Mariniflexile sp. TRM1-10: one gene and its partner. The main gene of each other region encodes a partner of the protein of the gene in region 2 in a complex. Links are inferred from orthologs where the notes say so. Each region holds a gene or a part of one and is shown on either strand. Other genes may lie near its edges.

Region 1 (3,353 bases), 290 kb from region 2 along the record:
ATTACGTCTCCTTTCTTGTTGGTAAGTGCAATTATAATGTTGTTGAAAGAAGCATTAACATGAGCTTCTCCTACAGAGTCTACAATAACTTTACGTTTTTTTGTAGTTTTTGTGTTTGATTTTGCCATTTATTATAGTTTTCAGTTATTAGTTGATAGTCGCTAGAATCCTAAACCTTTTATAATTTCAAACAGATTCCTTCCAACGTCTAAATACTAAAGACTAATTGTTATTTAGTTGCTTTTTTCTTGTTAGCAACAGTTTTTCTTCTACCTTTTCTAGTTCTAGAGTTGTTTTTTGTACGTTGCCCTCTTAACGGAAGCCCCGATCTGTGACGAATTCCTCTGTAACATCCAATATCCATTAAACGTTTAATGTTCAATTGGATTTCAGAACGTAATTCACCTTCGATTGTAAAAGTACCAACAGCTTCACGAATACCACTAATTTGGTCGTCGTTCCAATCTTGAACTTTAATACTTTCATCAACATTAGCTGCTGCTAATATTTCTTTAGCTCTACTTCTACCTACTCCATAGATATAAGTTAAAGCTATAACTCCTCTTTTGTTTTTTGGTATGTCTACACCTGCAATTCTTGCCATAATTACCCTTGTCTTTGTTTAAATCTAGGATTCTTTTTGTTTATCACGTAAAGTCTACCTTTTCTACGTACGATTATACAATCTGCACTTCTTTTTTTTACTGATGCTCTTACTTTCATCTTTTTCTAGTTTAAAAGTTTAAAGTTTAAAGTTTAAAGTTGTTTAAGTATTAACTTTTTACTTTATAACTTTTCAACTTAATCTTTAGTATCTATAAGTTATTCTCGCCTTAGATAAATCATAAGGACTCATTTCTAATTTCACTTTATCTCCTGGCAATAATTTAATATAATGCATACGCATTTTACCGGAAATATGTGCTGTCACAATGTGACCGTTCTCTAATTCAACACGGAACATCGCATTTGATAATGCTTCTATAATGGTTCCATCTTGTTCTATTGCTGCCTGTTTTGCCATAGTATAATATTAAGCTATTGCTTTTCTATTTTTACCTGTTTTCATCAAGCCATCATAGTGTCTATTTAACAAATAAGAGTTTACTTGTTGCATAGTATCTATAGCTACACCCACTAAAATGATTAATGAAGTGCCTCCAAAAAATAATGCCCATCCTTGTTGAACGCCCATAATTTTAACTATTAACGCTGGGAACACAGCTATGAATGCTAAAAATATAGAACCCGGTAAGGTAATTTGAGACATTATCTTATCTAAATATTCAGAAGTTTCAGAACCTGGACGAATACCAGGAATAAAACCACCACTACGTTTTAAATCGTCTGCCATTTTATTGGTAGGCACCGTAATTGCTGTATAAAAATATGTGAATATTATAATTAATATAGCAAATGTGATGTTATAGGCCAACCCGAAAATATCTGCATAGTTAGTTTGCATCCAAGATCCAAAAGTAGTTTCTTTTAAAAGTGAAGAGCCACCAATTAAACTAGGAACAAACATAATTGCCTGTGCAAATATAATAGGCATTACTCCAGAAGCATTAAGCTTTAATGGAATATACTGTCTAGAACCTGCCATGGCGCTTTTTTCGTAATCGCCTGAAGCAGTTCTTCTTGCATATTGTACTGCAATTTTTCTAACAGCCATAACTAACATAATACATCCAAGAATGATAACGAACCATAATACCAATTCAAAAAGAATAAGCATCACGTTGTTACCTTCCAATCTTGTAGCTGCATTTTGAATAAATGATGCTGGCATTGTTGCTATAATACCCACCATAATTAATAAGGAAATACCATTACCAATACCTTTATCGGTAATTTTTTCTCCTAACCACATGGCAAAGATACAGCCTGTTACTAAAATAGTAACAGAAGAGAAATAGAATAATGGTCCTGTGCCTAGTAAAAATGCACTTGTAGGTATTCCCAATGCTGGTAAACTAGCTAAATAACCTGGTGCTTGTAACAAACAGATTGCAATAGTTAACCAACGTGTAATTTGATTAATTTTCTTTTGACCACTAGCACCTTCCTTTTGTAGTTTTTGTAAATAAGGAATTGCTATTCCCATTAACTGAACAACAATAGAAGCTGAAATGTATGGCATGATACCCAATGCAAAAACCGAAGCATTTGCAAAAGCACCACCTGTAAAAGCATTAAGTAACCCTAATAAACCACCATCGGCACTATCGGCTAAACCCTCTAATTGGGCAGCGTCAATACCTGGCAGCACTACTTGAGCACCAAAACGGTAAACCAATAACAGACCAAGTGTAACTATGATTCTGTTTCTTAGTTCTTCTATTTTCCAAACATTCTTTAACGATTCTATAAATTTCATACTTACAATAAGGTCTTATAACGTTACAGCTTCTCCTCCAGCAGCTTCGATAGCAGCTTTTGCTGAAGCAGTAAATTTATGTGCTGATACTTTTAATTTTGTTTTTAACTCACCTCTACCTAATATTTTAACTAGGTCGTTTTTTCCAATTAAACGGTTAGTGAATAATGTTTCAAAATCTACGGTGTCAGTTGCTTTTTTATCATCAACCAATTGTTGTAAGGTATCTAAATTGATACCTTGATACTCTACACGGTTAACGTTAGTAAAACCAAATTTAGGAACACGTCTTTGAAGTGGCATTTGACCTCCTTCAAATCCTATTTTCTTAGAATAACCAGAACGGGATTTAGCACCTTTGTGACCACGGGTTGCCGTACCACCTTTACCAGAACCCTGTCCACGTCCTATTCTTTTTCCTTGATTTTTAACTGAACCTTCTGCAGGTTTTAAATTACTTAAATCCATTTTTCAGTATATTATTATTTAATTTCTTCAACAGAAACTAAGTGATTTACTTTACTTACCATACCAAGAATACTTGATGTAGCTTCGTGCTCTTTTACCTGACCGATCTTTTTAAGACCTAGAGATATTAATACTCGTTTTTGTCTTAGCGGACAATTGATTGCGCTTTTAACTTTTGTTACTTTAATTTTTGCCATCTCTGTCTGTATTAAGCTTTAAATACTTGTTCAAGTGAAATACCTCTATCTCGAGCAATGGTATTGGCATCCCTTAATTGTAATAAAGCATCAAAAGTTGCTTTTACAACGTTATGAGGATTTGATGATCCTTGAGATTTTGATAATACATCATGTACACCAACTGCCTCAAGCACTGTTCTTACAGCACCACCAGCAATAACACCTGTACCTTGGGCAGCAGGAATAATGTTTACTCTTGCTCCACCAAATTTACCTTTTTGCTCATGCGGTAAAGTTTTCCCTTTTAAAGGAATACGAACCAGGTT
Region 2 (4,338 bases):
ATTCATATTGGAAAACGGCTAATAAATTTGCTGAATTTATGTCAGAGGCTTTCATAATTGCTTTAAGCTTTTTATCCTCGCCAGCTACTAAATTTTTGCCCACATCAGCTATCCGCTCTGTCTGTTCTTTTGATTGAATCACCCAATTATCGGGAAGTTTCATGGAACAATCAAAATAACTATTAGAATAAATATTAGTATTAACGTTCCCATAATCGAAATTATCAGGTTTTCCAGTCGATGAACAATGTGTAAATAATCCTAACATGAGGATACCAAAAATTGAATAAATTAAGTTTTTCATTTTCTAAATACTTCGTTTATAATCATTAATATTTTGTCAGTATAATTGAATTCTAATGGTCTCGCCTAATGTTTGCCAACAATCGTATAACCACAATAAATAGCAATACAATTGTAGTTATATTATGTCTGTAATATATTACTTTTTAATGAGGTATATAAAAAAAATCCTGATAGGAAACTATCAGGATTTTTTAAGTTATGGGATTTCTGCTTTCGCAGAAATAGTATTAATCTTCAACCAAAACCCAGTCGCCTTTGGCCAATAAAGGCTCGGCTTGTTTGTATTTAAGGGTTTTGTTTTCACCAGTAATAACTTGCTTAATAGTTACTTGGTCATTGCGTCCAATTTTTGGTTTATCACGTACAATGGTTTCAACGACATGTTGTTGGCGTTGGGTATTGCCCGCAGCTCTATTTTGTGCCGAACGTTCATCTAAATTAGGTATTTCGTCTTTTTGCACATTCAGTTTTTCCTGTTTGCGCTCTCTGGCTTCATGAATGGTGTTTTGTGTTTCTTGAGGTAATTCACCTTTAAATAAGAATGAAATTACGTCTTTATTCACTTCATCTATCATGGATTTGAACAATTCAAACGCTTCAAACTTATAAATAAGTAATGGGTCTTTTTGCTCATGCACAGCCAATTGCACCGATTGTTTTAGCTCGTCCATTTTACGTAAATGGGTTTTCCAAGCATCGTCAATAATGGCAAGTGTGATGTTTTTCTCAAAATCCGTGATTAATTGTTTACCATGGGTTTGGTAAGCTTTTTCAAGATCGGTAACGACATTTAAGGTTTTTATGCCATCGGTAAAAGGAACGACTATGCGTTTGAATTTATCACGTTGGGTTTCATATACATTTTTAATAACAGGGAATGCAAGGTCTGCATTGCGTGTCATTTTTTCTCTGTAATGATCGAATGCGGTACGGTATATTTTACTGGTAATTTCTTGAGCCGAAAGTTTTCCGAATTCAGCTTCTGAAATTGGCGAACTCATTGAAAAATAGCGAATCAATTCAAATTCGAAGTTTTTAAAGTCGTTGGCAGCTTTATTGGTTTCAGCAATCCCTTCGGCTGTATCGAAAAGCATATTAGCTAAATCTACACGCAGGCGCTCGCCAAATAAGGCATGGTGGCGACGCTTGTAAACGACCTCACGTTGTGCGTTCATAACATCATCATATTCTAATAAACGCTTACGAACACCAAAGTTGTTTTCTTCTACTTTTTTCTGTGCACGTTCAATAGATTTTGAAATCATGGAATGCTGAATGACTTCGCCTTCTTTTAATCCCATTCTATCCATCATTTTAGCAATACGCTCACTACCAAATAAACGCATTAGATTATCTTCTAGTGATACATAGAACTGCGAACTTCCTGGATCTCCTTGACGACCTGCACGACCACGTAACTGGCGATCCACACGACGTGAATCATGACGCTCGGTACCTACAATAGCTAAACCGCCTGCTTTTTTAACTGCTTCAGTCAATTTAATATCGGTACCACGACCTGCCATATTGGTGGCAATGGTTACTTGTCCAGGTTGACCGGCTTCGGCAACAATATCAGCCTCTTTTTTATGGAGTTTCGCATTTAATACGTTATGCGGAATTTTACGAATGGTAAGCATTTTACCAAGTAACTCACTTATTTCTACCGAAGTCGTACCAATTAACACTGGGCGACCGGCTTGTGAAAGTTTTGTTACCTCATCAATAACGGCGTTGTATTTTTCGCGTTTTGTTTTGTAAACCAAATCTTCTTGGTCATTACGGGCAATTGGGCGGTTGGTTGGAATCTCCACGACATCCAATTTGTAAATTTCCCAAAATTCGCCAGCTTCTGTAACTGCTGTACCCGTCATACCAGACAGTTTGCGGTACATTCTAAAGTAATTTTGAAGTGTTACCGTAGCAAAGGTTTGCGTAGCATCTTCAATTTTTACGTTTTCTTTAGCTTCAATCGCTTGGTGTAAACCGTCAGAATAACGACGACCATCCATAATACGACCGGTTTGTTCATCAACAATCATCACTTTGTTGTCAATGACCACGTATTGAATATCTTTTTCAAATAAAGCGTAGGCTTTAAGCAATTGACTAAGCGTATGAATACGTTCCGATTTTATACCAAAATCTTTGTATAGTTCTTCTTTTAATTTAGCTTCTTCGGCTAAAGGTAAATTCTGGTTTTCAATTTTTGCTATTTCAATACCTATTTCAGGCATAATGAAAAAGTTAGGGTCATCTTTTCCAGAAATGTATTCAACACCTTTATCGGTCAGCTCTATTTGATTGTTTTTTTCTTCAATGACATAGTATAATTCGGCATCAACCTTTGGCATTTCGCGGTTGTTGTCCTGCATATAAAAGTTTTCGGTTTTTTGAAGTAGTTGTTTAACACCTTCTTCACTTAAAAACTTAATAAGCGCTTTGTTTTTAGGCATCCCACGGTAAACACGCAGTAATTGAAAGCCGCCTTCTTTAGTATCTCCAGAGGTGATTAATTTTTTTGCTTCGGCTAAAACGCCTGTTAGATATTTGCGTTGTACGGCAACAATATCATCTATTTTGGGTTTTAACTCATTAAACTCATGGCGTTCACCTTGCGGAATAGGCCCCGAAATAATTAATGGTGTACGGGCATCGTCAACCAATACAGAATCCACCTCATCGACAATCGCGTAATGGTGTGGGCGTTGTACCAAATCGTTTGGTGAGTGTGCCATATTATCACGTAAGTAATCGAAGCCAAACTCGTTGTTGGTACCATAGGTAATATCGGCATTATAAGCTTTTTTACGGGCATCGGAATTTGGTTGGTAGTAATCGATACAATCTACAGTCAATCCATGAAACTGAAAAATAGGCGCCATCCACGCGCTATCACGTTTTGCTAAATAGTCGTTTACGGTTACCAAATGCACCCCTTTTCCAGCAAGCGCATTTAAATACATAGGAAGCGTCGCTACCAAGGTTTTACCTTCACCCGTTTGCATTTCGGCAATTTTACCTTGGTGCATGGCTATACCTCCAATAAGTTGTACATCGTAGTGTACCATATCCCAAGTAATGGCTTTTCCTGCAGCATCCCAAGAGTTGGACCAAATAGCTTTATCATTATCTAAAGTAACGTAATCTTTTGCACCTGATAATTCTCTATCAAAAGTGCTTGCCGTTACTGTAATAGTGGTGTTGTTTGTAAAACGTTTTGCAGTTTCCTTAACTACGGCAAAAGCTTCTGGTAAAATAGCGTCTAAAACATCTTCAGTAGTTTTGTAAGCATCATCTTTTAGTTTATCAATGTCTAGATAAATATCTTCACGTCTGTCAATGTCTTCGGTGTTTTCGGCCTCTTCAAGTAATTTTGCAATTTGGTCGTTTATAGGCTGTATCGCTTGTGCAATAGTCGCCTTAAATTGTGCTGTTTTAGCCCTTAGTTCATCGTGTGACAATCCTTCTATAGCAGCTTCAAAAGTCTTGATTTTGCTTACAATAGGCATAATGGACTTTACATCTTGTTTCGATTTGTCGCCAACAAATACTTTAAGTACAGAATTTAAAAAACTCATGTGTATATATATTATATGTTAACTAGGAAAACTTCCTAGTGGTAAATTATTTTGTTTTTGTTGCTTTTAAAAAGCAATCAAAGATACATTTTGTTATATGTTTTATAAAGATTTAAGACAAAAAAAAAGCCTCAAACCGAGACTTTTTAACTTTTCTTTATGCTTTATTAATATTCATCTTCATTCCAAAGGTAATCTTCATCTGTTGGATAATCAGACCAAATTTCGTCAATTGAATCGTAGGCATCACCTTCATCTTCAATAGACTGTAAGTTTTCAACAACCTCCAAAGGAGCACCCGTTCTAATAGCGTAATCTATTAACTCGTCTTTTGTTGCTGGCCAAGGTGCATCACTTAAATACGATGCTAATTCTAAAGTCCAATACATTTTATATGCGTTTTAATTTTGTGCAAAAATAAATTTTTAGTTCAAACACACAAGAAAAAAAT

The links.
Region 1: the proteins of secA (region 2) and secY are in contact, whole or in part, in a crystal structure (PDB 3DIN), measured with the Thermotoga maritima proteins. The link is inferred for Mariniflexile sp. TRM1-10 from one-to-one orthologs. Residues at the interface, in WP_004082002.1 of Thermotoga maritima: Glu261, Ala262, Arg263, Lys300, Ala301, Arg302, Thr303, Ile304, Ile305, Leu323, Tyr324, Asp325, Pro326, Val329, Ser330, Tyr333, Ile336, Lys340, Phe345, Val349, Glu363, Phe364, Tyr374, Ser375, Gly376, Gly377, Glu393, Ile395, Thr482, Ser483; in WP_004081795.1 of Thermotoga maritima: Glu108, Gly109, Glu110, Glu111, Ala236, Glu237, Arg238, Arg239, Ile240, Thr241, Ile242, Gln243, Tyr244, Ala245, Arg246, Arg247, Val248, Thr249, Gly250, Arg251, Arg252, Val253, Tyr254, Gly256, Ala257, Ser258, Thr259, Tyr260, Leu261, Pro262.

The regions. Positions count from the first base shown.
Region 1 is NZ_CP022985.1:478,075-481,427, forward strand. The notes cover bases 208-3,137. They hold secY (preprotein translocase subunit SecY), read right to left. Parts: upstream 2,381-3,137; coding sequence 1,034-2,380; downstream 208-1,033. Other genes in these bases: rpsM (30S ribosomal protein S13), read right to left, coding at 230-604; ykgO (type B 50S ribosomal protein L36), read right to left, coding at 607-723; infA (translation initiation factor IF-1), read right to left, coding at 809-1,024; rplO (50S ribosomal protein L15), read right to left, coding at 2,396-2,848; rpmD (50S ribosomal protein L30), read right to left, coding at 2,863-3,045. In the rest of the region: rpsK (30S ribosomal protein S11), read right to left, coding at 1-128; more of rpsE, read right to left, coding at 3,138-3,353. UniProt on the Escherichia coli protein: The central subunit of the protein translocation channel SecYEG. Consists of two halves formed by TMs 1-5 and 6-10.
Region 2 is NZ_CP022985.1:183,689-188,026, reverse strand. The notes cover bases 334-4,248. They hold secA (preprotein translocase subunit SecA), read right to left. Parts: upstream 3,888-4,248; coding sequence 534-3,887; downstream 334-533. Other genes in these bases: CJ739_RS00940 (DUF2795 domain-containing protein), read right to left, coding at 4,055-4,248. Outside these bases: CJ739_RS00950 (PsbP-related protein), read right to left, coding at 1-304; more of CJ739_RS00940, read right to left, coding at 4,249-4,276. UniProt on the Escherichia coli protein: Required for protein export, interacts with the SecYEG preprotein conducting channel.